Regions from separate parts of the Arthrobacter sp. MMS24-S77 genome, predicted to be linked through region 2. Evidence: riboswitches for the same ligand, from Rfam matches in the RefSeq annotation. Region 2 holds a riboswitch; the other holds the start of a gene.
What was found. A riboswitch is a leader RNA that binds a small molecule or an ion and turns the genes downstream of it on or off. The one in region 2 is predicted to bind glycine.

Region 1 (9,990 bases), 3.3 Mb from region 2:
CCGCGGTGAAGGAGCGCCTGTGTTCCTGCTGCACGGCATCGGGGAAACGCCTCCTCCTGCGCGGCGTTGGCGCAACTGCTCAGTGAGGCCGGCTACCGCACGTTCTGCTGGGACGCGCCCGGCTACGGGGAATCCGCGGATCCGCGGGGCCCGGTGGACCACTCCAGGCTCGTCCTGCAGATTCTGGCTTCCCTCGCCGTCGGACCCGCCCACCTGATCGGGACTTCGTGGGGAGGGGTTATCGCCACCAAAGCGGCCGCGCAAGCGCCGGATGCTGTCCGCTCCCTGGTTCTAGCGGACAGCACCAGGGGGTCGGCTGTTACCGGGGATTCGGCGGACAGGATGCTGGCGCGCATCCCGGAGCTGGCCGAAACCGGGCCGGAAGCCTTTGCCGGGCGACGGGCTCCCCGGCTGCTCTCGCCAGCAGCGGATGCCGCCACGGCCGAGGCGGTCAGGACCGAAATGGCCGCGGTTCGGCTTCCCGGTTACGCGGCGGCGGCAACCATGATGGCGGCCACGGACACCTCGGATGTGCTGCCGTCTCTGCAGGTACCGTCACTGGTCCTGGTCGGCGAAGACGATGTAGTTACCGGTGTGGCTGAATCCCGGATCCTCGCTGAATCCATAACAGACGCTTCGTTCAAAATCATTACCCGTGCCGGCCATGCCGCCGTGCAGGAGAAACCGGCCGAAATGGCGACATCGATTCTGGAGTTCTGGAAGAGGCTTCCATGACGCGGCTGATAGTAGTCACCGGCTCCGGACGCGGACTGGGGTTCAGTATCGCCGAACGGCTGGCAGCCGGAGGCGATCGCATCGTCATTGCCGAGAAAAACGCCGAGATCGCAGAACGTGCAGCAGCCACTCTGCGGGAACGCGGCTTCGATGCTACGGCAATCATTACCGATATCGCGGATAAGGCCTCCGTTGCCGCCTTGGCCCATGCTGTTCAGGAACTGGGCGGGGCAGATGGTCTTGTCAACAATGCAGCTCTTGCTGACGGGGTCGGCGGGGACACCTTCTGGGAACTCGACGAGGATTTCTTCCAGCGGGTCATGACTGTGAACGCCTACGGTACATGGCTGGTGAGCAAACATCTGTATCCACAGCTGGCCCAAAAACGGGCAGGGTCCATCGTGAACGTCGCTTCCGACGCCCCACTGTATGGCTCGCCGCGCCTGGTCCACTATGTCGGCTCCAAAGGTGCTGTCTTGGCGATGACGCGGACCATGGCCCGTGATGCGGGAGCGGCCGGGGTCCGGGTGAATGCAGTCTCGCCGGGCCTGACCAGGGTTGAAGCAACCGAATCCGTGCCGTCCTCGCGCTACCGGCTTTACGCGGAGAACAGGGTGCTGGAAAGGGACCAGGTCCCCGAGGACATCTCCGGGGTTGTCCAGTTTCTGCTCTCGGACGCTGCGGCGTTCATCACCGGTCAGAACATCGTGGTGGACGGCGGCTTTGTCATGGGGCATTAGACGGCTATCACCATTTGGAACATCCCTCATTCCCAAAACCACCCAACGATGCCGGGCACCGGCTGATGATCAAGGAGGCCAACAGATGGATCTGCAATTGGAGAACCGCACCTTCGTTGTGACAGGAGCGAGTTCCGGGGTCGGGCTGGCTACCGCCCGTTACCTGCTCGCAGAAGGCGCCAAAGTAGCTGCTTGCGCCCGTGACGCCGGGCGACTCGCGGCAGCTTTCGATCAGTGTGTCTGGACTGATAGGGACTCGATCTACCTGGCCAGCTGCGACGTCACCGACCGCAAAGCCACCGACGCATTTGTTGCCGGGACGTTGGAGAACTTCGGAGCTGTTGATGGGCTGGTGTGCAATGCCGGCCGTTCCCTTATGGCCACGTTGGATGAGACGGCTGACGAGCAGTTCCGCGAAGAATTCGACCTCAAGATTTTCGGGGTGTTGAACATGGTGCGCTCGGCGCGGGCTGCCCTGGCAGCGTCACCGCACGGCTCAGTGGTTAACGTCAATGCCATCCTGTCCCGCCAGCCTGAGCTGCGCCTGGCCGCTACTTCGGCCGCGCGTGCCGGGTTGTTGAACCTGAGCCACTCACTGTCTGAAGACCTCGCCGCGGACGGTACCCGGGTCAACTCAGTGCTGCTCGGATTGATCGACACCGGCCAGTGGCGCCGTCGATTCGAGCAATCAGGCAGCGGGCTGGACTTCGCGGACTGGAGCGCCGAGATCACCAAAGACCGGGGGTAAAACTGGGCCGCTTCGGCACAGCTGAAGAAGTCGCCTTCCACATTCTCACCCTTCTATCCCCGCTAAGCGGCTATACAACAGGAGCCACGATCGATGTCGGCGGCGGTGTTGGCCGCTATGTGTAAGGCGCCTGCCATCTGGCTCACATTGAATCGCCTGCCCAGCCTTGATCTACGAAAGAGATGAGTCATATCCATGGAACAAGGAACGAAAATGCCCCAAAACCCTACCGGCGGTGACATCCTCGTCCGTGTCATGCGCAGGCATGGCATTGACACCGCTTTCGGGGTGATCAGCATCCACAATCTTCCCCTGATCGAGGCCGTGGACCGGGAACTTAACTTCGTCGCCGTCCGCCATGAAGCTGCGGCCGTGAATGCGGCGGATGCATACGCGCGCGCTTCGGGCAAGTTCGGAGTTGCCCTGACCAGCACCGGGACAGGTGCCGGCAACGCTGCCGGGTCCATGGTGGAGGCACTGACTGCAGGCAGCCGCGTGCTACACATCACCGGCCAGATTGACAGTGAATTCCTCGGAAGCAACCGGGGAGTGATCCATGAGGTCCCGCGCCAGCTGCAAATGCTTCAGGCAGTATCGGGCTACGCACGGACCATTTTCAACGCCAAAGATGCCGAAGCGGACCTGGAGGAAGCTATTTCGCACCTGCTGTCCGTCCCGCATACTCCGTCCAGCCTGGAATGGCCCATTGACCTTCAGTACCTGGCCCTGCCAGAGGACCAGCGACCAGCGGACCCACCCAGCCGGCCTGAAGCCTCCATCGCCCAGGAAGCCGTGGCCGAAGCCGTCGAACTGCTCTCGCAGGCCAAGAGGCCCCTCATCTGGGCAGGTGGCGGGGCCGCAGGTGCTGGTACGGCCCTCGCAGAGCTGCTGCACCGCCTCGGGGCCGGGTTGCTGACCAGCAATTCAGGCAGAGGGGTGGTGCCCGAAGACGACGATCAGGTAATCGGAAACTTCGCAACCACACCCGAGGCGCTGGCACTCCTCGAAGACGCGGACGTGCTGCTGAGTGTTGGAACGCATTTCCGTTCCAACGAAACGAAGCACTACTCTATGGCACTGCCCAGCACGCACATCCAGCTTGACATTGATCCTGCCGCCATCGGCCGCGTCTACCCGGCCAATGTCGGGCTGGAGGGGGATTCCCGGATCTTGCTCGAGCAGATCGTCGGGAAACTCTCCGCCCCCGGCGTCGAGACGGGCTGGACCGAGCGGGTGCGCGCGACGCGCCGCAACGTCCGTGCCGCCCTGACCGAATACATCGGCGGGTATGCCGAGATCTGCGAAAGCCTTCGCCGGCGGCTTGACCGCGAATCAGTGATCGCCCGGGACGTGACGATCCCCTCCAGCCAATGGGGCAACCGCCTGCTGGAAATCTACTCTCGGGAAACGAACATTTTCCCGCTCGGCGGCGGGATCGGTCAGGGACTCGCCATGGGCATCGGCGCCGCCTGCGCCCGGCCCGGGATCCCCACAGCGGTGATCGTCGGCGACGGCGGACTGGCGGTCCACCTCGGTGAGCTCGCCTCCCTAGCAGGTTCGGGTGCCTGGTGCGTAGCCCTGGTCTTCAATGACAGTGGCTACGGAGTCCTTCGGAACATGCAAAAGGCCAACGGCTTCGCCGAAGCCGGCGTGAACCTTCACACACCGGACTTCGATCTGTTGGCCCAATCACTTCACCTGCCGTTCTGGCGGGTCCGTGGTTCCGGACAGTTCGACCAGGCGCTGGCGGAAGCGCTGGCAGTCCGAGGACCGGCGGTAATCGAAATTGACGTCACGGCCCTGGACCCAGCCCCGGGAGCGTTTGTGCCGCCGGTGCATATCCCCAGCCGGAACCACTAAAGGACGAAGAGGAAAAATGGCACACACAGAACCACCAACTCTGGACAGTCCACAAGCGGACACACGGCGGATCCGGCACCGGGTCGTCTGTCTCCACAACGGCTCCGGAGCCGGGGAATGGTACACACGGCAGGTGGCCGCCTACGATGCCCAAACCTGGGGTGGCGCCCATCTGGGTGCCACCGTCCCAGAAGACCAGCTTGAAGGATGGGTCACAGCTGCTGCGGCAGCGCTGCGGGACGGCGGGGTCACCCCGGTGCACCTAGTGACTTCCGGCCGTGCCGTCTACGGCACGATCGTGCTCGCCGGCCGTTATCCCGAGCTGGTCAAAAGCATGATTCTCGGTGACCCGGAGGTTGATACCTCCGTCGAGGGGTATGCCCATTCGCTCCAGCTCGTTCAAGCCCCATCGCTGGTTATCGCCGCCGCGCCGCAGGCAGACACCGACATCGCCGAGCCCCAGAGCATTGCCGGCGGCATCGACAATGGGGTCTTCGTCATTATCGAAAATACCGCCGTCCCCGCACACCGAACAAGGGCTGACTCTTTCAACGAGTGGGCCACATCATTCATGAACATCGCCGAAGGCCTGCACACCTTCGCCGAATCAGAGGAGGATTCCCGTGGCTGAACAGTACCTAGAACCGAATCAGGCCCGCACCGGGCGTGTGACTCCCTACGAGAAGAAACTCGCCGGGGCACTCAGCGAGATCTTCGCTGACGGCACAAAAGATCTGCCGGGAGTGGTTGCAGGTTTGAACGGCCTCGGCCTGAATGCTCCGGATGGCAGCCCGTGGGACGAAGCCCGTTTCCGCGCCGAAATGCGACGACTGGGAGAATAAGAAATGACAACAACAACACAAACCGCACGCCCCGCCGCCGGCAAGAGCAAGACAAAAAACGTCGTCGGCGTCCGCCACGAAGTCGATGCCAAGGAACTGGCAGCGATGGGCCTGCGGGACCGCTGGTACCCGATCTACCCCTCCCGCTTCGTCGGGGTCGGGGACATGGTCAAGGTCAAGCGCCTGGGCGTGGACTGGCTGCTGTTCCGCGACGCCACCGGACGTATCTGCATGCTCGAGGACCGCTGCCCCCACCGCAGCGCCCCCCTCTCCGTCGGTCAGCACCTCGGAGACCGCGTAGCCTGCAAATATCACGGGGTACAGGTCGATGGAAACGGTACGGTAATTTCCGTTCCTGGCATGCCCGGATGTGCCCTCGAAGGCCGAACCGTCACGACGTCGCTGGCAGTTGCAGAAGCAGCCGATACCATCTTTGCGTTCATGCCACTGACAACTGACTCCGAGGTAACGGAGTTCAAGCTGCCGGACCGCTTGGCCAATCCGGAAATATCCTGGTTCTCGAACTTCGCGGAATGGAAGGGGCCCTGGCGTTTCTACATGGACAACGTCCTGGATCCGATGCACGGCGCTTTTCTTCACCGCGACTCACACTCAATGTTCGGCGGAGACACCAGCGCCCGTTTCCGCATCCGCGAAACCGACCGTGGCTTCTTCTTTGAGAAGACGGACCAGCGCGGCGTGAACTTCGACTGGGTCGAATACTGCCGCGAAGCCATGGACTACGTCGATCTGGAAATCCCCTATGCCGAGTCCGCAGGACCCGGCGGGACTTTTGGCATCGTCGGCATGGCCACTCCCATTGATGCAAATAACTCGGCCATTTTCCATTGGCGCACCCGCACAGTCTCCGACTGGGAGCGCGACGTCTGGCGGTTCATGTACAAGACGACCCTTGAAGAAAAACACTGGGCAGTCTTGGAACAGGACCGAGAAGTCCTCGAAGCACTCGCGGCCGACGCTGACAAAGACGAACACCTCTACCAGCATGATCTCGGCGTCGCACGGATCAGGCGTGTATACGAAGCCGACGCTGAAAAGCAGGCCGCCGTCCTCAGAGGGGAAGGCCTTAATAGCGCCTCCGAAAGTCGGAATGTAAATGGCAATCCGACTTTCGGAGGCCACCAACCTCCTCTCCCGCTAAGGCGCTGTAGAGCGCGTGCAAGCACCGGTAGTTCAGAGTGCGAGCGGAACTAACTGCCCACTCTCAATACTTGAAGGACACTATGAAGTCAGCACGCACCTGCCGGGTCGGAGTTATCGGTTACGGCGCCATCGGTGTACCCGTCGTTGCTGGGATTAATGAGGGACGGGTCGCAGGGGCTGTCTTGGAAGGGGTCATCTCCCGGAGCCTGCTAAGTAATGCTCCGGTGAAGCAGCTGGACCTGACGGAGGCTCTCGAATGCTGCGACTTGCTGGTTGAATGCGCAGGTCAGGAAGCACTCGTCGAACACGCCGAGGTTGTGCTCCGGGCGGGTGTTGACCTGCTCGTGACGTCGGTTGGTGCCCTGGCGGATAGAGAATTCTCAAATCACCTCAACACCGCCGGGCCGGGGCGGCTCTTCCTGACTTCTGGCGCAGTTGGCGGCCTCGACCTTTTGTCCTCAGGCGCCCGTGCGGCAGGCTATGACAGAGTCACGATTACGACGACGAAACTGCCGGGCTCCCTTGTCCAGCCCTGGATGAACGAGGCTTTGGTTGAAGAGATACGCAATGCTCGTGGCCCACTGGACATTTATGAAGGATCGGCCGCTGAGGCCGCGCTGTTGTTCCCCAAGTCCCTAAACGCTGGCGCAGCCGTTGCCATCGCTGTTAACAACTGGGACGTTGTGACGGTCAAAGTAAGGGCAGACCCCGCAGCGGAACTGACCAGCCACGTCATCGAAGCTTCTGGAAACATGGGGGAATACCGGTTCGAAATCCGCAACAAGCCTTCTGAGGACAATCCGAGGACAAGCGGTGTAGTACCGTTTGCCGTACTACGATCTCTGGACTCTATTATCGGTGGCCGAGGTGGACTGATATGAGTGCAGGAACCGCCTCGAACTACAGCCTCCCGCATCGGGCAGTAAGCGTTCAGGAGCCTCGGTCAACCGCTTCCATCGCATTTACATCAAATGCGACTACCGATGCCTCTGCCTTCTTCAATAGCGCTGCGAGTTGATCGAGCTCCGATGGTGTCAGACCGCTCAACATTTGACGTTGCTTGTCTAGATGCCTTCCAAATGCCTCATCGATAACAGCCTTACCATGTGCGGTCAGCTGGGCGTAGACAACCCGACGGTCTTCGCGGGTCCGAACTCTCTCGATGAGGTTCTGCTCCTCCATCCTGTCCAACCGGAAAGTAATACCACCGGTCGTGAGCATGGAGGAGGTCGCGAGCTCGCCAGCAGTCTTCCGGTGCGGTGGCCCGGAGCGGCGCAGATTGGCCAGGACGTCGAAGGACGCAAGTGTCAGACCGTACGCATCAAAGTAGGAACTTTCGACAGCGCGGACCTGATTGGCCAGCCGCAAGAGCCGCCCGAGGACGCCAATTGAGCTCGCATCCAAGTCCGGCCGTTCACGTAGCCAATCCGCCAGAATGCGGTCAATGGCGTCGGCTTCAGTTGAATCGTCAGGCATGGCCCCGTCCTTTCGATGTAGGTGATGCATCTAAACATTGAGCTTTTCGGCAATCAATTAACTCAGTCTAGTTCCACTCAAGGTCTTGTTACTTAGTTCAAGTTACCTTAGTGTTGAGATAGTTAGAGTTGAGGGAGTCGCTCCTGAGCTTTGCTGCCAATTTTTGGTTTACATCGCCCCAGTCAGAGAGGTTTAACAATGAGTGAAACCGTAAGTGCACCGACAACAGATCTGGAAGAGCTCATCGATTCGTCTATCGCGTCCCGTGAGAGCCGTGTCGTTGACTTTGACACTCTGAAGTTCCAGACAAAAATGGGAGACAAATTCCGGCGTGGCCAAGTCCGCTACATCGGCTCCGGAGCTACCGGGGACCACTCGGACGATAACAACATCCTCCAGGCCGAGCACTTCACGTTCTCTAACATGGTTCTACCGGCCGGGTGCGTAGGACCGGAGCACACTCACCCTGACGTCGAAGAGGTGTTCTTTGTCCTCGAGGGGCAGGTGGAGTTCAGCGTCCACGATGTCGAGGACGGTACAAAGACGGCCAGTCGTGTTTTGGGTTACCGCGACCTGATTCGTGTTCCTGCAGGCGTTCCCCGGAGCCTTCGCACTGTCAGCGAAGATGATGCGCTGATCTGCGTAATCATCGGTGCGAAAAAGCCGGAGATTCCCTTCTACCCGCCGACCTCCGAGATGCACGGAGTCACTCGCTAGAAATGTGCTCCGAGAAGCGCGGGTACCAGCTCAAGCTGGTACCCGCGCTTCCGGAGGTCCGGTTTCACTAACCACCCTTTGCGTGCCGCACAGGCACCGGATACCATGTGAGACGTGTCACCGAAGGGTGGCACGTGCTTATGATCTGCGGCGGGAGAGCCCTGCCGGTACGTTTCAGCAGGCGCCGTAGGAGCAAATCCTCCCCAGGAATCTCTCAGGCCCATGTACCGCCGCGGCAAGGCAACTCTGGAAAGCAGCCCGGGCAACCGGACTCACCGACGGTGCAAGCGTCCAGCCGCGAAGGCGGGTGGCGCGGAAACTCTCAGGTCCAATACAGAGCGGGGAGGAACCGAATCATCGTGGTGCGTCCGCGCCACCTGAATTATGGAGTTCCTCATGACCCTGGCACCTGAAGGCCGTAAGCTGCTGCGCGTTGAACAGCGCAACAAAGCCGTCCCGGTCGAACGCAAGCCCGAGTGGATCAAGGCCAAGGTCCAGATGGGCCCGGAATTCGTGGGCCTGAAGAACCTCGTGAAAAAGGAAGGCCTGCACACCGTCTGCGAGGAAGCCGGCTGCCCGAACATCTTCGAGTGCTGGGAAGACAAGGAAGCGACCTTCCTGATCGGCGGCTCCGAATGCACCCGCCGCTGCGACTTCTGCCAGATCGACACCGGCAAGCCCTCCCCCGTGGACCGCTTCGAACCCACCAAGGTCGCCCGCTCCGTCCAGGCCATGGCCCTGCGCTACGCCACCGTGACCGGCGTGGCCCGGGACGACCTCGAAGACGAAGGCGTCTGGCTCTACGCCGAAACCGTCCGCAAGATCCACGAACTGAACCCCGGCACCGGCGTGGAACTGCTCATCCCGGACTTCTCCGGCAAACCCGAACACATCAATGCGATCTGCGACTCCGCCCCCGAGGTCTTCGCGCACAACGTCGAGACCGTGCCCCGGATCTTCAAGCGCATCCGCCCCGCGTTCCGCTACGACCGCTCCCTGGACGTCATCACCCAGGGCCGCAACCTGGGCATGGTCACCAAGTCCAACCTGATCCTGGGCATGGGCGAAACCCGGGCCGAGATCTCCGAAGCCCTGGCCGACCTGCACGCCGCGGGCTGTGACCTGATCACCATCACCCAGTACCTGCGACCCTCCGAACGGCACCTGCCCGTGGACCGCTGGGTCAAACCCCAGGAATTCGTGGACCTGCAGCACGAGGCCGAGGAGATCGGCTTCCTCGGCGTCATGTCCGGACCCCTGGTCCGCTCCTCCTACCGCGCCGGACGCCTCTGGGCCACCGCGATGCGCAAGAAAGGCCGCGACATCCCCGCCCACCTGGCCCACATCGCCGACGGCATCCAGGACTCCGGCACCACCCGCCAGGAAGCCAGCACCCTCCTCGCACACCACGCGACGGCCTGATCCGTAAGGACCCCAGCATGCTCCCCACGCGGATTGAAATCATTCCCTCGGACGGAATCGTCGAGAAGGTCCAGGCCACGGTGCCTGTATCCACAACGCTCACCGTTACCTGTTTGCCCCATCACGGCATCACGCGAACCATGGAGGCCTCCCTCAAGCTCAGCCTCCTTGGCTACAACGTGATCCCGCACCTGTCGGCACGCGGGCTGGAGGACCGGGGCAGCTTTCCGGAATCCTCCGGGACTGCGAAGCTGCAGGGATCACCGAGGTCTTCGCCATTGGTGGG
Region 2 (9,990 bases):
CGCACTTGTCATCGATCGTCTCCGCCAACGCCGCGAGGCTCCTCACCCGGGAGGACGTCCGCGTGCTGACGGAAGGCGTGCGCAAGCAGAGCCCTGCCGCCGTCGAGGAACTCATTCCAGGGCTGATGTCCCTCGCAGAGGTGCAGCGGGTGCTGCAGGGCCTCCTCGAAGAACAGGTTCCCATCAACGACCTTCCGCGCATTTACGAGGCACTGGCCCTGCGCGCTAAAGTTTCCACCGAACCCGAGGCATTGGTCGAAGCCGCCCGGCAATCCCTGGGGCCCGCGCTCGCTGCCAAGTTCCTGGACGGCGCGGTGCTCAATGTGATCATGATCGATCCGCTCCTGGAACAGTCCATGCTTGAAGACATGCGCCCGGCCGAGGGAGGCACCCAGATCGTCATGAGCCAAGCGCGACTGGATGCAGTCTTGGCCTCTGTGAAGAGTTCCATGGAAACGGCCGCGGCTGCCGGACGGCAAGCCGTCTTGGTGTGCGCCCCGGCGTTGCGGCCCGCTGTCCGGCGGCTCGTGGTGACCCCCGACGGCGGCGTCCCCGTGCTGTCCTACCGCGAAGTGACGTCGGCCAACATCCAGATCGAAACCGTGGGGGTGGTCCGCCATGCCGAAGCAATACAAGCTTAAGGGCGCATCCTTGGAGGTCATCCGGGAGAAGGCCGAGCAGCAGTACGGGCCCGGGGCGCGGATCGTCTCCGCCGAGAAGGTCACCAACCCGGGAATCGCCGGGCTCTTCGCGGCCAATCGCTACGAGGCCACCATCGAAGTTCCCGTACAGGGTTCCACCCAACTAGCTACCAATAGTTGTCGTTTTGACGGCTCAGAACGACAACAACTGCGAGTTAGTTGGGAAGCCCACCCCGGCGGGGAGGCGCATGCGTTGGAGGGGCCCGCCATCGCGGCGCTGCTTGAGCAGGCCGACGCGGCTGAAGTGGACCTTCACCGGCCCGCGGCAGCTGTTTCGACTGCCTCGCCGGATTTCGCCGGGATGTTGGAGCAGTTAGGCAAGGAGTTCCAGCCACCGGTACCTGAACCGAGAGCCCAAGGGATGCTGACAGCCTTGCCAACCGCCGCCGTCGGGCACGCTGTCCCGGCGCTAGCACCGGCACCCGCGGCCGTACCGGTACCGGTTCCCGCGCTCGTGCCAGTTCCATTAGCTGGCAGCGGCAACCTCATCATCCTGCTCGGCCTTGGTGACGACGCCTTGGGTCCCGCGCTTGAGATGTCGATCGCGGAGGGCGGCTCCGACGTCCGGACGGCGGGGGAGTTGACCGCGTTCGGGCACCTCCACGTGGCGGGGCGTCAGGGCGCGACGGCGGCCCGCGCCCAAGCGGTGCTCACTGGCCAAACCGTGCTCGTGGCGTACGGACTCGGCAGGCCACGCGAAGCCGTGGCGCATGCGGCGCACATCGCCGGCCTCGCCGCAGACCAGCTGTGGCTGGTCGCCGATGCCACACGGAAGGCGGAAGATACTCAGGCCTGGGTGCGGGCGCTCTCCGCAGCTTTGGCGGCCGAGAGTTCTTCACTCGATGCGCTGGCCGTTTTCGGTGCGGCGGAGACCATGAGCCCGGAGACGGTCAACGGACTCGGCCTTCCCATCGGCTGGGTGGACGGCAAGCCCGCCCGTGCCGGAGTGTTTGGAAAGGTAGATTGAGAGCATGCTGGTACTGACACGCAAGCCGGGCGAACAGATCATGATTGGTGATGACATTGTCATCACGGTCATGGAGGGCCGCGGCGACGGGGTGCGGATCGGGATCGAGGCGCCCCGCGGGGTGTCCATCCAGCGTCGTGAAGTGGTTGAAGCGATCGCCGCTGCCAACCTCGCGGCGGCGAAGGCCGGCCCCGAGGCCGAGGAGCTCCTTGCCGGGTTGCGACCCCCGGCATCCCGCCGAAAGCCTGACTAGTCCCCGGGGTACCGGTATATCTTCAGGAGCGTCGGCGCACTAAGCCAAGCCGAGGAATTCTTCGAGGAGTGGCAGCGAACAATCCCTCGTCACGGCTAGGGCCCGCTCAATATTGGCGCTTTCCGCCAGCAGCATCACGTCATCCGCGGCGTCGCCTGTGTCGGCCGAGGCCTCCGTTCCCGACGCATCCGGGACCAAAACGTCCCCGGCCTGCGCTGCCGCGAGCCGCACGTCCCCGGCCCCGCTTGGCCCCGACAGGAGCGCCTCGATGTTGGCGGCGACGGCAGCTTCGACTTGCTTCAGCAGCAGCACCATGCCCTTGTGGTGTTCCTGAAGCAGTTCCGGCCACATTCCGGGCGGCGCCACGGAGGCGATCTTGGGCAGCGTAGCATTCGCGGGAGCACGCCATTTGATCGCCACGGCCGACGATTCGATGTTCCGGGCCAGGGTGTCGAACCGAAGGTTTTCCAGAACCTTTTCCACGTCAGAGGCGGTGAATTTCAGCCAATGCCAATTGCCTGCCCGAACGTGCAGCAGCTGTGTTTCGAGCCGGAACAACAGCAGTTCCAGCTGCCTCCGCTCGCGCCACAGCATCGCTGAAAGCTCATCCGCCCCCACGGTTCCCCATTCCCCGGTTTGGCCTGCGGAACATGATCCCGCGGCCGGCTTTACATCTTTTTCATGAGCGTACACGCATTGTTATATGGCAGATGGTATGTTCACTGAATACGTGTCTGTTCCAGGCAACTTTTAGCCTGCTGCATCGTCTCAGCAGCTCGCCGGAGGATCCTTGGAATCAGGCTTTTGCAACTCAATAATCCGGTCTCATGGGGGACTAATTTTGAATCGCGAAGAACGCAACGAGTTGGTGCTGCAGCATTTGCCGCTCGTTGGCTACTTGGTGTCTGAGCTCTGTGCGAGAGCTTCTCATTTGTCGCGCGACGATTTCGCGTCTGTAGGGTCCGTGGCGTTGATAACGTCCGCCGATTCCTTCGATCCGAGCCTCGGAGTCCCCTTCGGCGCATTTGCGCGCCGCCGGATCGTCGGGGCGTTTGCGGACGAGATGCGGGCCAGCGACTGGGCTACCCGCTCGGCACGCAAACGCATCAAGGAAACCATGTCGGTCCAGGAAACCCTTTCCGGCGTCCTTGGTCGGACGCCTACTGTGGCGGAAACCGCGTCAGCCCTCGGCGTCGAGCGCAGCGTGGTGGAGGCGGCCCTCGCCGATGCCGCCCGGACGCTATCGCCGCTGGACGACGTCGTCGTCGACACCGTTGCCGCGGACACTCTCTCCCCGGAACACTCCGTCCTGGCCGATGAACGCCTCAAGTACCTTCGCGCCGCCGTCGAGGCCCTGCCCGAAAAGATGCGATACGTCGTCGAGGAGATCTACTTCGCCGGGAGGACCGTCAAGGAGCTCGCCGAAGAGCTTGGTTCCACGCACGCCGCAGTGTCCCAACAGCGCGCCGAAGGTATCCGGCTCATGCGCGATGGTCTCTCTGCGCACTACGCTGACGACCCCGAGCAAGTCCTCGAGCCGCAGTCGCGGATTACTGCGCGACGCCGGCACGACTACCTCTCGACGCTCGCCACCGCGACCCTCGGCGGAATTACGCGTGGTTTCAGTTCGCACGATGCCGCGTTGAACCAAGCCGTCTAGTTTGGGGACCGTCTAACTTCAGCGTCGGGAGTGATCCTGCGAAGCTCACGCAGGATTTCCAGCTGTTGTTCGTTGATCTTCAACAGCAGGCCAATGTCCGCTCGCGCGGCGAGGTCTGTGTCGTAGTCGTGTTGGGCCATCGCGGCCGCAATCGCATCCTGGCGTTTGGCGGCGATCAGGAGGATCGCTCCCTGAAGCCCCGCCAGCATCGACAGGAACAGGTTCAGCAGGATGAACGGGTAGGGGTCCCAACCGTTGCCTGGCAGTACCCAGGTGTTGATGGCTGCCCACACGAGCATGAAGAAGATGAAGCCGCCGACGAACGGCCAGCTCCCCATCCCATTTCGCATGATATCCGCGGCTCGCTGACCCGAGCTCAAGCTTGCTTTGTGTTCGGCATGCCACGTGGATTTTTGCTCAGCTGTGCTCATGGGGCCCAGCCTAGCCGTGCATACGGGACGGAGCCTGACAGCAGGCGCTTCAGTGCCGTAAAGAGGGCACCGAGGGTCTCCTCGATGCCCCCAAGGCCTTCGTCGAAGGCGACTGACGGCCTACTTCGCGGTCGGCACGCGGCGGAGTACGACGGCGGCAAGGACTGCCGCTCCAGCCATCAGTACCAGCCCGATCGCCGCGGTGATGTGGACGCCCGATTCAAAGGCGGCACGCGCCGCGGCGGTCAGGGCTCCGGCCAGTGGCTGGGGCAGTGCAGCGGCGGTGTCCACGGCTCCGGCGAGCGTCTCCCGCGAACGCTCGGCGGCATGGCCGGACAGTTCAACGGGAAGAAGCAAGTGGTGCTGGTAGGACGCGGTCAGGATCGAGCCAAGGACTGCCGTGCCCAGCAATGAGCCGAGTTCGTAGCCTGTCTCGGAGATCGCCGAGGCCGCGCCGGCCTTGTCGGCAGGAACGGCGCCCAGGATGAGGTCGTTGGAGATGGTCTCCGCCGATCCAACCCCGATGGCCAGCAGCAGGAGTGCCGTCAAAAGGTACCCGGGGCCCTGGCCATGGTTGCCCAGGGCGGCCACGAGATAACCCACGGCGCTCAACGTCAGGCCGAAAGCCACCACGAGTCCCGGGCGGATCCGCTTGACCAGGGGAACCACCACCAGGCCTGCCACGATGGTGGCCAGCAGTGCCGGAACCATGGCGATTCCTGCCTCCATGGGGGACTGGCCCTCTACGAGCTGCAAGTGCTGCGCGAAGAAGTAGATGAAGCCTGTCATGGAAAACAGGGACAGGACGTTGGCAATGATGGCCGTGCTGAAAACCTTGTTCCCAAAAAGCCGTACGTCCAGCATGGGCGATGCCAGGGAACGCTGCCTGCGGACGAAGACGATTCCCATGGCCATGCCGAACGCCATGAAGGCGGCGGGTCCCGGGCCGAAGCCGTGCACCGCGGCCTCCTTGATGCCATAAACCAGAGGCGCCATCGTCAGGATAGACAGCACGACGCTGGGGACGTCAGGTTTGCCCGGATTGCGGTCCTTGGACTCGGGAATCAGGGACGGGCCGAAGGCCAGCAAGGGCAGCAACAGCGGCACGGCCACCAGGAACACGGCTCCCCACCAGAAGTGTTCCACGAGCCAGCCACCGAAGATCGGCCCGAGCGCGGCGCCGCCGGAGAAGCCTGCGGCCCAGACAGCCACAGCAAGCCGGCGGCGGTTCGGGTCCGGGAAGATATTGCGGATCAAGGACAGCGTTGAGGGCATGAGCATGGCTCCGAAGATGCCCATGCCGGCGCGTCCAGCAATGAGCCATTCGGCCGACGGGGCGAATGCAGTGGCCGCGGAAACGGCGGCGAAGCCCGTGCTGCCGATCAAGAGCAAGCGGCGGCGGCCGATCCTGTCTCCCAAGTTGCCCATGGACACCAGCAATGCGGCCAGGACCAGCGCGTAAACGTCTACGACCCACAGCAGCTGTACGCCCCCGACGTCCAGCGTCCGGGCGATTTCCGGCAGGGCAAATGTCAGCGCGGTATTGTCCACAGCCACCAGCAGCACAGGGAACATCAAGAGTGCCAGGGCAGTCCAATCGCGCCACGGGGCGGACTGGGTCGACGAGGTGCGGGGGTGCTGGGTTGTGGATGGGCTGAACATGAAGATAACTGTACCGTCTGGACGGTATAGTTTCAATTCGACTCATCGATCTGCCGCATCGAACTAAGGGATGATGGACACCATGCCGCGAAAACCTATTGCCCGGGACGCTGTCCTGGATGCCTTTGAAGCCCTGCTGATCGAGGTGGGGGAGCGGGCTGCCACCCTGGACGCCGTCGCCAAGCGCGCAGGCGTCTCCAAGGGGGGCTTGCTCTACCATTTCCCCAACAAGGAATCCATGATCAGCGCCCTGCTCGAACGCATGGACGCGCTCGCCGCACTGGACATCGAGGCGATGAAGGCGGCTCCCGAGGGCGCCTCTGCGTTCTTCATCAAGTCCTCCCTGTGGGCCGATACTCCCATGGACAGGGTGTTCGTGGCCGCCACGCGGCTTGCGGAGGTAGCGCACGAAGAAACCCGCAGGCGCTTTGCCGGGATCCAGCAACAATGGCTGGATGTGCTCGCCGACGAAGTGGGTCCGGAGATGGCCAAGGCGGTCCGGTATATGGGCGATGGGCTCTACTTCAACGCAATGCTTGAAGGCGGCCCGGGAGCCAATGCGAGCGAGAGGAACGCCGACGTCGGTGCGCTGCTTGCCGCCGTCGAACGCCTGCGTAACTGAGTGCCGACCCAACTGACTAGCAGTTGTTGTCCTTTAGAGGCTCCAAAACGACATCTAGTGCGAGTCAGTTGGGGAAGTCAGGCGGCTCGGTGACCCATATTTGCGGACGCGAGCAGTCCATAGGACAATTGACAGTTGTGGCAGCCGTCACCGGCAACCACGATCCGATTCACATAACTGAATACGCCTTTGATCTGCGGCGGGAGAGTCCTGCAGGCATGTGATGCAGGCGCCGTAGGAGCAAATCCTCCCCAGGAATCTCTCAGGCCCACGCACCGCCGCGGCAAGGCAACTCTGGAAAGCAGCACGCTGACGCGTGCTCACCGACGGTGCAAGCGAAGCAGCGCGAAAGCGCGGATTCGCGGAAACTCTCAGGTCCAATACAGAGCGGGGAGGAACCCGATTAGCTGTGGCGTACCCACGCCGCCTTAGTAATGGAGTTCCTTCGTGACGGTTAGTTCAACCTCCACCACGTTCGTTGACCGGCATATCGGCGCCCGCCGCCAAGCCGACATTGACATCATGCTCAAGTCTGTTGGTTACGACAGTGTCGATTCGCTCGTGGACACCGCGGTTCCCAATGACATCCGCCAGGACGTCGCCCTGACCCTCCAGAACGCCCTCAGCGAAGTTGAGGTTCTGGCGGAGCTGCGCAGGCTGGCGGCCAAGAACAAGACGGCCGTGCAGATGATCGGCCAGGGCTATTACGACACCGTCACTCCGCCGGTGATCCGCCGCAACATCCTCGAGTCCCCGGCCTGGTACACGGCGTACACCCCGTACCAGCCGGAAATTTCCCAGGGCCGTCTCGAGGCGCTGCTGAACTTCCAGACCATGGTCCAGGACCTGGTGGGCCTGCCCATCGCCAACGCCTCCCTGCTGGATGAAGCCACGGCGGTGGCCGAGGCGGTCCTGATGATGCGCCGGGCCAACAAGAACAAGGCGGCCCATGACGGCAAGACGGTCCTTGACGCGGACTGCCTGCCGCAGACCATCGCGATCGTGAAGGGCCGGGCCGAGGCGCTGGGCTTCGAGGTGGAGATCGCGGACTTGTCCCTGGGCCTGCCCGGGGGCGAGATCAACGGGATCGTGCTGCAGCAGCCGGGCGTTTCGGGCAGGGTGTTCGACCACACGGCGGTGATCGCTGCCGCCAAGGAACGGGGCGCCCTCGTCACCGTCGCCGCGGACCTGCTGGCCCTGACCCTGATCACGCCTCCGGGGGAGCAGGGTGCGGACATCGCGGTCGGTTCCACCCAGCGTTTCGGTGTTCCGTTGTTCTTCGGCGGCCCGCACGCCGCGTACATGGCGGTGCAGAAGGGCCTTGAGCGGTCGATGCCGGGCCGTTTGGTGGGGGTTTCGAAGGACGACGCCGGCACTCCCGCGTACCGTCTGGCGCTGCAGACCCGGGAGCAGCACATCCGCCGCGAGAAGGCGACGTCCAACATCTGCACCGCGCAGGCTTTGCTTGCCATCGTGTCCTCGATGTACGCGGTCTACCACGGCCCCGATGGGCTGAAGGCGATTGCCGAGACCGCCCACAGCCACGCCCGGACTCTGGCGGCGTCCTTGAAGGCCGCGGGCCTTGAGGTCCTGCACGGGAGCTTCTTCGACACCGTCACGGTCCGCGTCCCGGGCAAGGCTGCCGGGATCGTTGCAGCCGCCGAGGCCAAGGGCATCAACCTGCGGATCATCGACGGCGACATGGTCGGCGTGTCAGTGGATGAGACCACGACGGCGGCGGTCCTCGCCGACGTCGTCGCCGCGTTCGGCGCTTCGCTCGCGGAGTCGGGTGAGGGTTTCGCCCTGGAGGCCGACGTCGTGCGTTCTTCGGACTACCTGCAGCACCCGGTGTTCAACACGCACCGTTCCGAAACCCAGCTGCTGCGCTACATCCGCAGGCTCTCTGACCGTGATCTTGCGCTGGACCGCACCATGATCCCGCTGGGTTCGTGCACCATGAAGCTGAACGCCACTGCCGAGATGGAAGCCATCTCCTGGCCGGAGTTCGCCTCGATCCACCCCTTCGCCCCGGATTCCCAGACCGGGGGCTGGCGTGAACTGATCGAAGATCTGGAAGCCGACCTGACGGAGATCACCGGTTACGACCAGGTGTCCATCCAGCCCAACGCCGGTTCCCAGGGTGAGCTCGCGGGCCTGCTGGCCATCCGCGGTTACCACCTCTCCCGCGGGGACCTGCAGCGCAACGTCTGCCTCATCCCGGCGTCGGCCCATGGCACCAATGCTGCCTCGGCGGTGCTGGCCGGCATGAAGGTGGTTGTGGTGGCCACCGCGGCGGACGGCACGATCGACCATACGGACCTGCAGGCCAAGATCGAGGCCAACAAGGATGTCCTCTCGGCCATCATGATCACCTACCCGTCCACGCACGGCGTGTACGACGCGGACGTGCGCGAGATCTGCGACTCCGTGCATGCAGCCGGCGGCCAGGTGTACGTTGACGGCGCCAACCTCAACGCGCTCGTTGGCCTGGCCCAGCCGGGCAAGTTCGGCGGCGACGTGTCCCACCTGAACCTTCACAAGACCTTCTGCATCCCGCACGGCGGCGGCGGACCGGGCGTGGGCCCGGTCGCTGCCAAGGCGCACCTTGCACCCTTCATGCCGGGCGATGCGAACAAGGCAGCGCATGAAGACGGCGCTTCTTTGCCAGGGACTGGCGTCGCGATTTCCGCTTCGCGGTACGGCTCCGCGGGTGTGTTGCCGATTTCCTGGGCGTACGTGAAGCTCATGGGCGGGCAAGGCCTGACCGAGGCCACGAAGTCCGCGCTGCTTGCGGCGAACTACATCGCCTCGCGCCTGAACGAGCACTTCCCGGTCCTCTACACCGGTGAAGGCGGACTCGTGGCGCACGAGTGCATCCTGGATCTGCGCGAACTGACGGCCAAGACCGGAGTCACCGCGGAGGATGTGGCCAAGCGCCTCATCGACTACGGTTTCCACGCCCCCACCCTGGCGTTCCCGGTGGCCGGCACCCTGATGGTGGAGCCCACCGAATCCGAGGACCTGGGGGAGATCGACCGCTTCATCGAGGCCATGATCACCATCCGCAAGGAAATCGACCAGGTCGCCCACGGCGACTTCGCGGTGGAGAACAGCCCGCTGCGCCACGCGCCGCACACCGCGGCCGCCGTCGTGAGTTCCGATTGGGACCGTGAGTACTCCCGCGAGCAGGCCGTGTTCCCGGTCCACCACCTCAAGCAGGACAAGTACTTCCCGCCTGTCGGCCGCATCGACGGCGCCGCAGGGGACCGCAACCTGGTCTGCTCCTGCCCTCCGATCGAAGACTTCGAGAACTAAGGACTCCTCACGATGACTGAGAACTACACGGCGCTCTACGAAGAGCACAAGAAGCTCGGCGCTTCCTTCACCGATTTCGGTGGCTGGCAGATGCCCCTGAAGTACTCCTCCGAACTGGCCGAACACCACGCCGTCCGCAATGCCGCTGGCCTGTTCGACCTCTCCCACATGGGCGAAGTCTGGGTCACCGGCCCGGACGCCGCGGCCTTCCTGGACTACGCCTTGGTGGGCAAGATCTCCGCGATGTCTATTGGCAAGGCCAAGTACTCGCTGATCTGCCAGGAAGACGGCGGAATCATCGACGACCTCATCACCTACCGCCGTGGGGATTCCACGTTCCTCGTGGTCCCCAACGCCGGCAACGCCAAAGTTGTTGCCG

Region 1: another riboswitch for glycine. It lies ahead of lipA (lipoyl synthase); the one in region 2 lies ahead of gcvP (aminomethyl-transferring glycine dehydrogenase).

What each region holds. Positions count from the first base shown of each region.
Region 1 is NZ_JBTZRN010000001.1:4,131,182-4,141,171, forward strand. Features, by position in the region: gene ACX5I4_RS19025 (alpha/beta fold hydrolase) at 67-735, shown strand; gene ACX5I4_RS19030 (3-oxoacyl-ACP reductase family protein) at 732-1,475, shown strand; gene ACX5I4_RS19035 (SDR family oxidoreductase) at 1,561-2,223, shown strand; gene ACX5I4_RS19040 (SDR family oxidoreductase) at 2,142-2,348, shown strand; gene ACX5I4_RS19045 (thiamine pyrophosphate-binding protein) at 2,437-4,083, shown strand; gene ACX5I4_RS19050 (alpha/beta fold hydrolase) at 4,100-4,714, shown strand; gene ACX5I4_RS19055 (recombinase-like helix-turn-helix domain-containing protein) at 4,707-4,925, shown strand; gene ACX5I4_RS19060 (Rieske 2Fe-2S domain-containing protein) at 4,929-6,140, shown strand; gene ACX5I4_RS19065 (aspartate dehydrogenase domain-containing protein) at 6,170-6,970, shown strand; gene ACX5I4_RS19070 (MarR family winged helix-turn-helix transcriptional regulator) at 7,020-7,565, opposite strand; gene ACX5I4_RS19075 (cupin domain-containing protein) at 7,764-8,282, shown strand; glycine riboswitch at 8,424-8,522, shown strand; glycine riboswitch at 8,524-8,629, shown strand; gene lipA (lipoyl synthase) at 8,679-9,704, shown strand; gene ACX5I4_RS19085 (methylenetetrahydrofolate reductase) at 9,982-9,990, shown strand, end outside.
Region 2 is NZ_JBTZRN010000001.1:869,126-879,115, forward strand. Features, by position in the region: gene ACX5I4_RS04065 (flagellar biosynthesis protein FlhA) at 1-641, shown strand, start outside; gene ACX5I4_RS04070 (hypothetical protein) at 619-1,668, shown strand; gene csrA (carbon storage regulator CsrA) at 1,673-1,921, shown strand; gene ACX5I4_RS04080 (flagellar protein FlgN) at 1,961-2,539, opposite strand; gene ACX5I4_RS04085 (sigma-70 family RNA polymerase sigma factor) at 2,763-3,581, shown strand; gene ACX5I4_RS04090 (DUF1003 domain-containing protein) at 3,578-4,012, opposite strand; gene ACX5I4_RS04095 (MFS transporter) at 4,133-5,674, opposite strand; gene ACX5I4_RS04100 (TetR/AcrR family transcriptional regulator) at 5,757-6,296, shown strand; glycine riboswitch at 6,487-6,584, shown strand; glycine riboswitch at 6,586-6,692, shown strand; gene gcvP (aminomethyl-transferring glycine dehydrogenase) at 6,744-9,611, shown strand; gene gcvT (glycine cleavage system aminomethyltransferase GcvT) at 9,624-9,990, shown strand, end outside.